DNA from 2 places in the Kineococcus aurantiacus genome. Region 2 is predicted to be linked to the other one. Evidence: riboswitches for the same ligand, from Rfam matches in the RefSeq annotation. Region 2 holds a riboswitch; the other holds the start of a gene.

Region 1 (6,498 bases), 2.6 Mb from region 2:
TCATGTCCGACGGCGCCAGCGTCTACGAGTGCACCTCGGCGGACGAGGTGATAGATCTCGTCCAGGGCGGCCAGGGGGTCTTCGGCATCGCCGTCGGCCGCGTCTGGCGCGAGGTGGAGGGCGAGCTGGCCTCCCTGCCCAGCGAGCGCCCCGCCCCCCGCGAGGAGGGCGAAGGGGCCATGGTCCTGGCCGACGAGCTCTCCCGCCGCCGCGCCGCCCGCGAAGCGGGCTGACCGGACCGGTCGCCCTCGTCCGCAATGCCCCGGCCCGCACCGCCGGACGAGCTCCCGCAGGAGCCCGCCCGGTACGGGCCGCGCGGACGGCGCCCTAGTCGAGCAGCTCGGCGCGGGGCAGGGCCTGCATCGCGAACGGGTCGGTGACCCAGTCGTGCGCGTCGGGCAGCCAGATGACCGCCGCCAGCAGCGAATCGGCCCAGGTGCTCAGCAGCTCGTCCAGACCCACCCGCCAGGAGTGCTGGTAGCTCTCGCCGTCCTCGGCCAGCACCAGCTGCTCCACGACGGCGCGGCTCGTGCCCAGCCGGACCGCGATGAGCTCCTCGTCGCGGGCGAACAGCGGCAGCAGCGCCGGCGGCGCCGCCAGACCCGGTCCCTGACCGGTCGCCCGGCGCACGGCCTCCTCCAGCGTCAGGGGCACCCAGCCCCCCGGGCCGACGGTCGGTGCGCTGGCGCGGTAGGTGGTCCGGACCGGTTCCACGCCGTCCACCGCGCGCCACCAGGCGCGCGCGCCCCGGGGCAGCAGCAGACCCACCTGCCGCTCCAGGGCGTCGAGACGGGCGTCGTCGACCCCCGGCCGCAAGCGGGTGGCGATGTCGGCGCCCAAGCGCGTCCAGTGCGCGCGCAGCCGCTGGACCAGGCCGGTGACGCGGTCGGCCTCGGGGTCGGCGGCCGGGACGCGGACGGGGGAGGGCAGGGGACCGGCCGTGCGGGCCGGGCGCACCACGCGCGCCGCGCCCGGGTCCAGCCGGCCGGCGTCGAGGGGGGTGTTGGACGACGTCACGGAACCTCCTTGGACCCGCAGCGTTCGCGGGCAGAGCGGGGGCGGCACCAGCGGGGACGATCCCGGGCGCACGCCGTCCGACGACGGTACGCGCTGGCGGATCATCCCGCACTTCGGACGTACCGCACCCCGAACGGGTTCCCTCAGGCCGGCGGCAGCACCCGGTCCAGGACCGCGTCGAACTGCGCCGCGAGCGAACGCGCCGTGCGGGTCCTCAGCGAGTGCAGCGGGACCCCCGCGCCCTGCGACTGCGGCACCGACGCCCGGTCCGGCAGGGGTTCCAGGACGAGGTCGCCGAACAACCCCTGCAGCTCCTCGTACCGGAACCGCTGCTCCCCGGAGCGCTGGTTGAAGCGGTTGACCTGGATCCCCACGACGCGCGGTCCCTGCCGCAGCGCCCGCAGCTCGCGCACCGTGCGGTCCACCGCCGCCACCGAGAACCTGCTCGCGTCCGAGACGACGAGCACGGCGTCGGCGGCCCGCCACGCCGAGCGGGTCAGCCCGTTGAGCGACGGCGGGGTGTCCAGCAGCGCCAGCGCGTGGTCGTCCAGCTTCTTCAGGGCCCGCCGCAACGACTTCAGGGCCTCCTCGTCGGCGCTGGGGGTGTCCAGCCCCGCCGAGGCGTCCGACCCGCTCAGCACGTCCAGCAGACCCGGGTGGTCGTCCACCCAGCCGCTGGGGGCGACGGCCTCCTCGGCGACCCTGCGCTTGGGGGCCTGCATCACCGAGGCGACGTCGTGCGCGCGCTGGGCCGTCACGTCGAGGCCGGAGGTGGCGTCCGCCTGCGGGTCGAGGTCGACGACGAGCGTGCTGGCGCCGCGGTGGAGGGCCGCGGAGGCGAGCCCGAGGACGACGGAGGTCTTGCCCACCCCGCCCTTGGCGCTGCAGACGGCGAGGCTGATCACGGCGCAGACCCTAGCGGTGCGGGGACCCCCTAGAGTGGAGGCTGGCCGTTCACCCCGCGTGGGAGAGACCCCGACCGCACCGGCCGGGGCGCCGAAGGGGCAACATCCCCGGAACCTCTCAGGCAGAAGGACCACGTGGGGTTGGCCGCTCTGGAGCTCGCCGCGGGTGGGTGACAGACGGGGAGGTCCACCCAGTCCACGACCTCCGGAGAGCCGATGTCCTCGCCGTCCGTCCCCGCCACCGAACTGCCCGAGTTCACCCCCGAGCCGGCGGCCCTGCCCTTCAGCGCCCGCCACATCGGCCCCGACGCCACCGCCGTGGCCCGGATGCTGTCCGTCGTGGGCCTGGACTCCCTCGACGACCTCGTCGACCGGGCCGTGCCCGCGGGGATCCGCGACGGTGTGCTCGACCTGCCCGAAGCGCTCGGCGAGACGTCGGTGACGGCCGCGCTGCGGGCGCTGGCCGCCAAGAACCGCGTGGTCCCCTCGATGATCGGCCTGGGGTACGTCGGCACCCGCACCCCGGCCGTGGTGCGCCGCAACGTCCTGGAGGACCCGGCCTGGTACACGGCGTACACGCCGTACCAGCCCGAGATCTCCCAGGGGCGGCTGGAGGCCCTGCTGAACTTCCAGACCGCGGTCACCGACCTGACGGGGCTGGCGATCGCCAACGCCTCCCTGCTCGACGAGGGCACCGCCGCCGCCGAGGCCATGACGCTGGCGCGCCGCACCTCCAAGGCCCCCGCCGGTGCCGTGTTCGCCGTCGACGCCGACGTCCTGCCGCAGACCCTCGCGGTCCTGCGCACCCGGGCGCTGCCGCTCGGGCTGGAACTGGCCCTCGTCGACCTCGACACCCCCGACCCGCTGGCCGGTCTGGACGCCGTCTTCGGCCTGCTCGTGCAGTACCCGGGGACCTCGGGCAAGGTCCGCGACCTCGCCGGGGTCGTCGCCGACGCCCACGCCCGCGGGGCGGTCGCCGTGGCCGCCGCCGACCTGCTCGCCCTGACGCAGCTCGTCGCGCCGGGGGAGTTCGGGATCGACGTCGCCGTGGGCTCCAGCCAGCGCTTCGGCGTCCCCATGGGCGCCGGCGGCCCGCACGCGGCGTACATGGCCGTGCGCAAGGGGCTGGAGCGGTCCCTGCCCGGACGGCTCGTCGGGGTCTCCGTCGACGCCGACGGCAACCCGGCGTACCGCCTGGCGCTGCAGACCCGCGAGCAGCACATCCGCCGCGACAAGGCCACGTCGAACATCTGCACCGCCCAGGTGCTGCTGGCCGTCATGGCCGGCTGCTACGCCGTCTGGCACGGCCCCGAGGGGTTGCGGGCCATCGGGGCCCAGGTCGCCCGCCGCGCCGCCGCGCTCGCGCAGACCCTGCGGGCGGGAGGCGTCGAGGTCGTCCACGACGCGTTCTTCGACACCGTCCTGACCCGCGTCCCGGGCCGGGCGCGCGCCGTCGTCGACGCAGCCCTGGCGGCCGGGGTGAACCTGCGGTTCGTCGACGCCGACCACGTCGGGCTCACGGTCGACGAGACGACCACCGACGCCCACGTCGCGGCGGCCCTGGCCGGGTTCGGCCTCGACCCCGCCGAGGTGAGCGCCGAGCCCGCGCTGCCCGCCGCGCTGCGCCGCACGTCGGAGTTCCTGACCCACCCCGTGTTCTCGCAGCACCGCTCCGAGACGGCGATGCTGCGGTACCTGCGCCGGCTGTCCGACGCCGACTACGCCCTGGACCGCGGGGCCATCCCGCTGGGCTCGTGCACCATGAAGCTCAACGCCACGACCGAGCTCGAGCCCATCTCCTGGCCCGAGTTCGCCGACCTGCACCCCTACGCCCCCGCCGACCAGCTCGCGGGCACGGCCGAGCTCGTGGCCGACCTCGAGCGCTGGCTCGCCGAGGTCACCGGCTACGACGCGGTCTCGCTGCAGCCCAACGCCGGCTCGCAGGGGGAGTTCGCCGGGCTGCTGGCCATCCGCGCCTACCACGTGGCCCAGGGCCACGGGGAGCGCTCGGTCTGCCTCATCCCCAGCTCCGCGCACGGCACGAACGCCGCCAGCGCCGTCATGGCCGGGCTGAAGGTCGTCGTCGTGGCCTGCGACGAGGCCGGCAACGTCGACCTGGACGACCTGCGCGCCAAGGTGTCCGAGCACGCCCACGACCTCGCCGCGCTCATGGTCACCTACCCCTCCACGCACGGCGTCTACGAGGAGTCGATCCGCGAGGTCTGCGGGCTCGTCCACGACGCCGGCGGGCAGGTCTACGTCGACGGCGCGAACCTCAACGCCCTCGTCGGCCTGGCCCGGCCGGGCAAGTTCGGGGCGGACGTCTCGCACCTGAACCTGCACAAGACGTTCTGCATCCCCCACGGCGGCGGCGGCCCCGGCGTCGGGCCCGTCGCGGTCCGCTCCCACCTCGCGCCGTTCCTGCCCTCCACCGCCCCCGATGGCGAAGGGGTCGGCATGGTCTCGGCCGCCCCGTTCGGCTCGGCGGGGATCCTGCCGATCCCGTGGGCCTACCTGCGGCTCATGGGCCCCGACGGGCTGCGCGCCGCGACCGTCCAGGCCGTCCTGTCCGCCAACTACGTCGCCGCCCGGCTGTCCGAGGCGTTCCCCGTCCTGTACCGCGGGCCGGGCGGGCTCGTGGCCCACGAGTGCATCCTCGACCTGCGGCCCATGACCAAGGCCACGGGCGTGAGCGTCGACGACGTCGCCAAGCGGCTCATCGACCACGGCTTCCACGCCCCGACGATGTCCTTCCCCGTCGTCGGGACCCTCATGGTCGAACCGACCGAGAGCGAGGACCTCGCCGAGCTGGACCGGTTCTGCGACGCGATGCTCGCCATCGCCGCCGAGGTGCGCGAGATCGCCGACGGCCGCTGGGCCGTGGAGGACTCCCCGCTGCGGCACGCCCCGCACACGGCGGCCGCGCTCGTGGGGGAGTGGGACCACGCGTACTCGCGCACCGAGGCCGTCTACCCGAACGGGATGGACCCGCGGGCGAAGTACTGGCCGCCGGTGCGCCGCATCGACGGCGCCGCCGGGGACCGCAACCTCGTGTGCTCCTGCCCGCCCCTGAGCGAGTACGGGCAGGACTGAGGAGCGCGTGGGGGCGCTGCCGACCTTCCTGGTCGAGCACGCCGCGGCCGTGCCCGTGGCCCTGCTGCTCCTCGTCCTGGGGTGCGCGGGCCTGGGGTTGCTGGTGCGCCGGCGCCCCCGGGCGACGGCGTGGCTGCTCGCCGCGGCGCTGCTGCCCGTCGTGGGGCTGACCCTGGCCCCCGACGGGCGCGGGCGCCGCGCCGAGCAGTGGTGCCAGGCCGGTTTCAGCCTGCCCTCCCTCGGCAGCGTCGAGCTGCTCGCCAACGTCGCGCTGTTCGTGCCCGCCGCGGTGTTCGGCGTGCTGCTGCTGCGCCGGCCCGTGCTCGTCGTCCTCGGCGGGTCGGCGCTGTCGGCGGCGGTCGAGGTCGTGCAGGCCTCCGCGCCGGCCCTCGGCCGCTCCTGCACGACCGACGACTGGGCCATGAACACCGCGGGCACGATCGTCGGTGTCCTCGTCGGTGTGCTCGTCGGCTCGCCGCTGCCGGGCGTGGGTAGGATCCGCCGCAGGGGGTGATCACGGTGGAGTTCCTGGACGCGCTGCTGGACCGCAGCTGGCTCGTCTGGATCGCCGCCGCCCTCGTCCTGGGCATCCTGGAGATCACCGCGATCGACCTCGTCTTCGCCATGCTGGCCGGCGGGGCGCTCGCGGGTGCCCTCGCCGACGCCCTCGGTCTGGGGTTCGTCGGTCAGGTCCTCGTCGCGGCCGCGGCCGCCGCCCTGCTCATCGGCACCATCCGCCCGGTCCTGCTGCGGCGCCTGCGGATGCCGCCGGTCGGCACGACCAACACCCCCGCCCTCGTGGGGCGCCCGGCGCTCGTGCTGGCCGAGGTCACGGTGCGCGGCGGGCGGGTCAAGCTCGCCGGTGAGACGTGGTCGGCCCGCTCCACCGGCGCCGTCTTCGACGTCGGCGACGACGTGGTGGTCACCGCCATCGACGGGGCCACGGCCGTCGTCGGCCCCCTGCCCGCACCCCCCGCACCGACGCAGATCCCGGAGACCTGATGGACAACGTCGTCACCCTCATCGTCCTGGTGCTCGTCATCCTCTTCGCGGTGACGGTCGTCATCCGCACGATCCGCATCGTGCCGCAGGCCACCGCGGTCATCGTCGAGCGCCTCGGGCGCTACTCGCGGACGCTGGAGGCGGGGCTGCACTTCCTCGTCCCGTTCATCGACAAGGTCCGCGCGAACGTCGACCTGCGCGAGCAGGTCGTCTCGTTCCCGCCGCAGCCGGTCATCACCTCCGACAACCTCGTCGTGAGCATCGACACCGTCATCTACTACCAGCCCACGGACCCCAAGTCGGCCACCTACGAGATCGCCAACTACATCCAGGGCATCGAGCAGCTGACCGTCACGACGCTGCGCAACGTCATCGGCTCCCTGGACCTCGAGCAAACCCTGACCAGCCGCGACCAGATCAACGGCCAGCTGCGCGGGGTCCTCGACGAGGCCACCGGCCGCTGGGGGATCCGCGTGAACCG
Region 2 (6,498 bases):
GGGCTGCAACGCGCCCGCCCGGGCGTCCTTCCGGTCCAACGGTGGCGGGTGGGAGGATCCATCGCTCCGGCAGATGGGGGACCCGTGGAACTGCGCCAGCTCGAGGTGTTCCTCGCCGTCGTCGAGACCGGGACCATCAGCGCCGCCGCGCGCCGGCTCGGGTCGGCCCAGTCGGCCGTCAGCACCGTCGTGCGCACCCTCGAGGAGGACCTCGGCGCGACCCTGTTCACCCGCACGTCCCGCCGGGCCGTGCCCACCGACGCCGGCCGGGCCCTGCTGCCCGAGGCCCGGCGCCTCGTCGCCGGGGCCGCCCACGCCCGCGCCGCCGTCCGCGAGGCCGGTGACGGCGTCGCCGGGCCGCTCGCGGTCGGGGTCGTCACGACCATGCACCCGGTGGCCCTGCCGCGGCTGCTGCACCGCTTCACGACGGCGCACCCGCGGGTGTCGGTGTCCCTGCGGGTCTTCGCCGACGGCTCCCGCGGCCTGCTGCGCGCCCTCGTGGACGGCGAGCTCGACGTCGCGTTCGTCTCCTGGCCCTTCCGGTCCCCGGCCGCCGTGGAGCTGCGCACGCTCGTGCGCACGAGCTTCCGGCTGCTGCTGCCGCAGGGCCACCCGCTGTCGTCCGAGCGTCCCCTGGAGCTGGCCGAGCTGGCGGGCGAGCAGTGGATCGACGGGCCGCCCGGTTTCGGCAACCGCCTGCAGGTCGACGCCCTGTTCGACCGCGCGGGCGCCCGGCGCACCGTCCGCCTGGAGGTCCCCGACGTCTCGACCTTCGGCCAGTACGTCGCCGCCGGTCTGGGCGTCGCCTTCGTGCCCGGGACCGCCCCCGTCCCCGCGGGCGTGCGCGAGCAGCCCGTCGCGGTGGGCGACCTGGCGTGGGAGCTGTCCCTGGCGACCGCCCGCCCCACCGGCGAGCGCCCCACCCGCAGGGCCGTCGCGGCGTTCTGCGAGGAGGTCGCGCGCGACGTGCGCCGCTCCCGGCGCCCGCCGGGCTGAGCGGCCGGGCTGAGCGGCCGGGTCAGCACTCGGGGACGTTGACCCCCACCACGGTCAGGGCGAGCCCGCCCAGCGACGTCTCCTTGTACTCCGAGCGCATGTGCGCGCCCGTCTGCCGCATCGTGGCGATGGCGGTGTCCAGGCTCACGACGTGGTGGCCGTCACCGCGCATCGCCGTGCGCGCGGCGTGGATGGCGGTGGTGGCCCCCACCGCGTTGCGCTCGATGCAGGGGATCTGCACCAGGCCCCCGACGGGGTCGCACGTCAGCCCCAGGTGGTGCTCGACGGCGATCTCGGCGGCGTTCTCCACCTGCTCGGGCGTGCCGCCGAGGACCTCGGCCAGGCCCGCGGCGGCCATGGCGCTGGCCGAGCCCACCTCGCCCTGGCACCCCACCTCCGCCCCGGAGATGGACCCGGTCTCCTTCAGGACGATCCCGACGCCGCCGGCGGCCAGCAGGAACCGCACCGTCCCGGCGTCGTCGGCCCCGGGCACGAAGCGGCGGTAGAAGTGGAGGACCGCGGGGACGATGCCCGCGGCGCCGTTGGTGGGTGCGGTGACCACGCGCCCGCCGGCGGCGTTCTCCTCGTTGACGGCCAGGGCGAACAGGCTCACCCAGTCCATGGCGTGCAGGACGTCGGACCCCGACGAGCCCTCCTCGGCCCGCAGCTGGGCGTGCAGCCGCGGGGCGCGGCGCCGCACGCCCAGCCCGCCGGGCAGCACGCCGTCGGTGACGAGGCCGTGGTCGACGCAGGCGCGCATGGCGTCGAAGATCCGCAGCAGCCCGGCGTCGACCTCCGCGGCCGGGCGCAGGCTCTCCTCGTTGCGCCGCACCAGGTCCGCGACGCCCAGCCCCGTGGTGCGGCAGCGGTCGAGGAGTTCGGCCCCGGTGCGGAAACCCCACGGCAGGTCCTCCCCCGCGCCCGCCACGGGCTCGGAGGCGTCCAGCGGGTGGTCCTTCACGAACCCCCCGCCGACGGAGTACGACGTCCGTTCGGCGAGGACGTCCCCCGCCGCGTCGCGGGCCGTGAAGACCATGCCGTTGGGGTGCGCGGGCAGCGGGGTGCCGCCGAGGAGGCGCACGTCGGCGTCGAGGTCGAAGCCCACGGCGTGCCGGCGCAGGACGTCCAGCCGCCCGGTGCGGCGGACCTCCTCGAGGTGCCCCCCGACGGCGTCGGGGTCCAGGAGCTCGGGCCGTTCCCCGAGCAGGCCCAGGACGACGGCCCGGTCGGTGCCGTGGCCGCGGCCGGTCGCCCCGAGGGAGCCGTGCAGGTCGACCGCGATCGAGTGGACCCGCGGCAGGAGGCCGTCGCGGTCGAGGCCCTCGGCGAAGGCGAGCGCGGCGCGCATGGGGCCGACGGTGTGCGAGCTGGAGGGGCCGACGCCGATGGAGAACATGTCGAACACGGACAGCGCCACGGCTCAGCGCTCCCGCCGGTAGAAGGGCAGCACGACGACCTCGACGGGCAGCTCGGTGCCCCGCACGTCGACGGCCAGGGCGGTCCCGGGCGCGGCGAGGCCGCGCTCGACGTGGGCCATCGCGACGGGGAAGCCCAGCGTGGGCGACAGGGCGCCGCTGGTCACGACGCCGACGGCCGAGCCGTCGTGGACGACGGAGTACCCCGCGCGCGCCGCCCGGCGCCCGGTGCCGCGCAGGCCCACGAGGACCCGGGCGGGTTCGCGGGTGGACAGCTCCCGCAGGGCTTCCAGGCCCACGCCGCTGTCCTTGTCGAGCTTCACGACGCGACCCAGGCCGGCCGCGTAGGGCGTGACGTCCCGGCTGAGCTCGTGCCCGTACAGCGGCATCCCGGCCTCCAGCCGCAGGGTGTCGCGGCAGGCCAGGCCGGCGGGGACGCCGCCGTGCTCGCGGGTGGCGGCCAGCAGCGCGTCCCAGACCGCGGTGGCGGCGGCCACGGGGGCGAAGACCTCGAAGCCGTCCTCGCCCGTGTAGCCGGTGCGGGCGACGAGGACCTCGCTGCCGGCCAGGGTGGTGGGCAGGCAGCGGTAGTAGCCGAGCCCGCTCAGGTCGGCGTCGGTGAGCGGGTCGACGACCGCGAGCGCGGCCGGGCCCTGGACGGCCACGAGGGCCCAGTCGGCGGTCTCGTCGGCGACGACCGCGTCGAAGGGGGCGCAGCGGGTGGTGAGCTCGCGGGCGACGACGCCGGAGTTGGCGGCGTTGGCGACGACGAGGAACTCCTGCTCGCCGAGCCGGTAGGTCACGACGTCGTCGAGGATGCCGCCGTCGGCGTCGACGACCATGCCGTAGGCCGCGCGGCCCAGGGGCATGGTGGAGGGCTTGCCGACGAGGGCGTGGTCGAGGGCCTGGGCGGCCCGGGGGCCGCTGACGCGCAGCTCGCCCATGTGCGAGAGGTCGAAGATCCCGGCGGTGGTGCGCACGGCCTGGTGCTCGGCGAGGTCGGAGGCGTAGCGCAGGGGCATGGACCACCCGGCGAAGTCGGTCATCGACGCGCCGAGGGCGGCGTGGGCGGCCGCGAGCGGGCTGGCGGTGGTCACGGGGGCTCCTCTCGGCACGGCCGCACGTCGCGGCCGGGCGGTACCCCCTCTGTCGCGGGACCTGAGAGCTTCGCCCTGGGCAGGGCTTTCCCCGTCGGTGAGGACCGTGGGGTCCTGCTTTCCAGAGCGGCCTGCCCGCGGCGGTGCGTGGACCTGAGAGGTTCCGGGGTGGTTGCTCCTACGGTGCCCACCGGGGGCGGTGGGGCTCTCCCGCCGGGGCGAAGCGGCCGTGTGTCCAGTTGTGGGCCTCAGCCTGGCACACGGCCGGTCCCGGCAGCCAGGGTGCGCGCTCAGAGCTCGCCGGTGAGGAACTGCGCGCGGCCGTGCCCGAAGGACCAGTCGGCGTCGGAGTTCTCGACGAGGCAGACGACGAGGTCGCCGGGGTCGACGCCGGCGCGCTCCCGCAGGTGGTGGGCCAGGAGGCGGTGGAGAGCCTCCTTCTGCTCGCGCGGGCGCGGGCGGCTGGTCACCTGCAGGACGACGACGCCGTCGGTGCGCTCGATGCCGAGGCCGGTGTCGTGGACGACCAGCTCACCGCGCGGGTGCTGGTGGACGACCTGGTAGCGGTCGCCGGGCGGGACCTCGAACGCCTCGAGGACGGCCGCGTGGGCGGCGTCGAGCAGGGCGGTCAGCTCGGCGGGGGTGCGGCCGGCGACGAGGTCGAAGCGGAGCAGGGGCACGGGAACCTCCAGGACCATTTGTCCTGTCATTCTGACACATCTGTTCGCGGGTGGACAGGCCCGGTCGTCCCGCGCACGACGAGCCGGGGTTCGAGGACGACGTCGCGCGCCTCCTCCGACCCCTCCCCCTCCAGCCGGTCGACCGCCAGCCGCACCGCGCAGCGCGCCTGCCCGGCCGGGTCCTGGCTGACGGTCGTCAGCCGCACGTGCCCCAGCTGGGCCAGCGGGCTGTCGTCGTACCCGCTCAGCGACACCCGCCCCGGCACGGCGATCCCCTCGCGGTTGAGGACGTCCAGGAAGCCCAGGGCGACGCGGTCGCTGACGGCGACGACGGCCGACCCCGACCACCCCTGCGCCAGGACCCGCCGGGCCGCGTCGACGCCGGCCTCCTCGTCGAACCCGGCGTCGACGGTGCGCACGCCCAGGCCGAGGGCGGCGGCCGCGGCCTCCACCCCGGCGCGGCGGTCGGCGGCGATGTCCCCCGCACCCCCGCCGACGTGCAGCAGCTCGCGGTGCCCCAGCGCGGCCAGGTGCTCCACGACCAGCCGCACGCCCGTCTCGTCACAGGCGCGCACGACGTCGGGACCGCGCCCGGCGCCGTCCCGGGGCCGGGGCCGGCGGCCCAGCACCACGACGGGCGCGCGGGCGTCGAGGGCGACCAGCTCGTCCGCGCCGGACTCCGGCCCCAGCAGCAGCAGCGACTCGCAGCGCGAGTCCAGCAGCGCCTCCTGGGCCGCCCCCTCGCCGCGGGTGCGGGTCGTCGGGGCGAGCACCACCTCGTAGCCGGCCTCCTCGGCGGCCGCCTGCAGCTCCTCGACGAGCTCGGCGTGGAAGGCGTTGCGGACGTTGGCGACGACGCCGAGCAGCCGGGTGCGGCGCAGCGCCAGGGAGCTCGCGGCGCGGTCGGCGCGGTAGCCGAGCTCCTCGGCGGCCCGCACCACGCGCGCGGCGGTCTCGGCGCTGGGACCCGGCGCCCCGCGCAGGGCCAGGGAGACCATGCCCTTCGACACGCCGGCCAGGGCGGCGACGTCCTTGATCGTGGGACGGCGGACGGGTCCCTGCGGCACGGGGCCTCCTCGGGCGCTTGACACGGACTGCTTTCGAACCGATTCTACTGAGCGTCGTTCAAACCGGTTTGAAGACCGTGGCGGCGCACCGACGACGGTGCGCCCCGACGCCCCGTCCTCACCCCGTCCCGTCCCCGTCCCGGAAGGCCACGACGATGCCCGTCCCCCGCACCCAGCCCCTCGGCGTCGCCGTCATCGGCGCCGGCATGGCCGGCCGCGCCCACCTCGCCGGCTACCGCGCCGCGACCACCCTGACCGGCGGCGCGTACGGCGAGGGCCTGCCCCCCGTCCGACTCGTCGCCGTCGCCGACGCGCACGCCCCCTTCGCGCAGGCCGCCGCGGCCCGGTACGGCTACGAGCGCGCCGAGACGAACTGGCAGGCGGTCGCCGAGGCCGACGACGTCGACGCCGTCAGCGTGGTCGTCGCCAACCACCTGCACCGCGAGATCGTCGAGGGGCTGCTGGCCGCCGGCAAGCACGTGCTGTGCGAGAAACCGCTGGCCCCCTCCGTCGCCGACGCCGAGGCCATGGTCGCCGCCGCCGCGGCCCACCCCGGTCAGGTCGCCGCCGTGGGTTTCACGTTCCGCCGCTCCCCCGCGATCAACGCGCTGCGCGAGCAGGTGCTGAACGGTCACCTCGGGCAGGTCCGCCACTTCAACGGGCACTACTGGTGCGACTACGCCGCCAACCCGGACGCCCCCATCAGCTGGCGCTACCAGGGCGGCCTGGGCTCGGGCGCCCTGGCCGACATCGGCAGCCACCTCGTCGACCTCGGCGAGTTCTTCTGCGGCCCCCTGGAGTCGGTCCGAGGCACCGTGTTCTCCCAGGTGACCGGGCGTCGCCCCAAACCCCTCGGCGTGGTCGTCGGGCACGCGATGGCCGAGGTCGGGACCGAGTTCGAGGACGTCGGGAACGAGGACCTCGCCACGTTCACCGCGACGTTCGCGAACGGCGCCACCGGGACCTTCTCCGTCTCCAGGGTCGCCCACGGGCTCCCGAACGGTCTGGGGTTCGAGGTCTTCACCGAGAACGGCGCGGGAGCCTTCGACCTCAACCGCACCGGGGAGTTCACCATCGCCGACTCCACCGCGCCGGGCGTCGTCAACGGGTACCGCCAGGTCCTCGTCGGGCCCGAGCACCCCTACGTCGCCGGCGGTCTGCCCATGGACTTCCCCAGCGTCGGGCACGGCCAGAGCGACTTCTTCACGTTCCAGTGCCGGGCGTTCCTCAACGAGGTCGCCGG

Evidence for each region. A riboswitch is a leader RNA that binds a small molecule or an ion and turns the genes downstream of it on or off. The one in region 2 is predicted to bind glycine.
Region 1: it holds a riboswitch for glycine, as region 2 does, so the genes downstream of both, gcvP (aminomethyl-transferring glycine dehydrogenase) here and gcvT (glycine cleavage system aminomethyltransferase GcvT) in region 2, are expected to answer to the same signal.

The regions. Positions count from the first base shown of each region.
Region 1 is NZ_JACCBB010000001.1:447,327-453,824, reverse strand. Features, by position in the region: gene BJ968_RS02190 (MerR family transcriptional regulator) at 1-233, shown strand, start outside; gene BJ968_RS02185 (SMI1/KNR4 family protein) at 328-1,017, opposite strand; gene BJ968_RS02180 (AAA family ATPase) at 1,161-1,922, opposite strand; glycine riboswitch at 1,972-2,066, shown strand; gene gcvP (aminomethyl-transferring glycine dehydrogenase) at 2,139-5,015, shown strand; gene BJ968_RS02170 (VanZ family protein) at 5,023-5,529, shown strand; gene BJ968_RS02165 (NfeD family protein) at 5,526-6,017, shown strand; gene BJ968_RS02160 (SPFH domain-containing protein) at 6,017-6,498, shown strand, end outside.
Region 2 is NZ_JACCBB010000001.1:2,999,977-3,006,474, reverse strand. Features, by position in the region: gene BJ968_RS14545 (LysR substrate-binding domain-containing protein) at 85-996, shown strand; gene BJ968_RS14540 (L-serine ammonia-lyase) at 1,019-2,413, opposite strand; gene gcvT (glycine cleavage system aminomethyltransferase GcvT) at 2,417-3,508, opposite strand; glycine riboswitch at 3,550-3,638, opposite strand; glycine riboswitch at 3,640-3,731, opposite strand; gene BJ968_RS14530 (tautomerase family protein) at 3,799-4,188, opposite strand; gene BJ968_RS14525 (LacI family DNA-binding transcriptional regulator) at 4,215-5,255, opposite strand; gene BJ968_RS14520 (Gfo/Idh/MocA family protein) at 5,411-6,498, shown strand, end outside.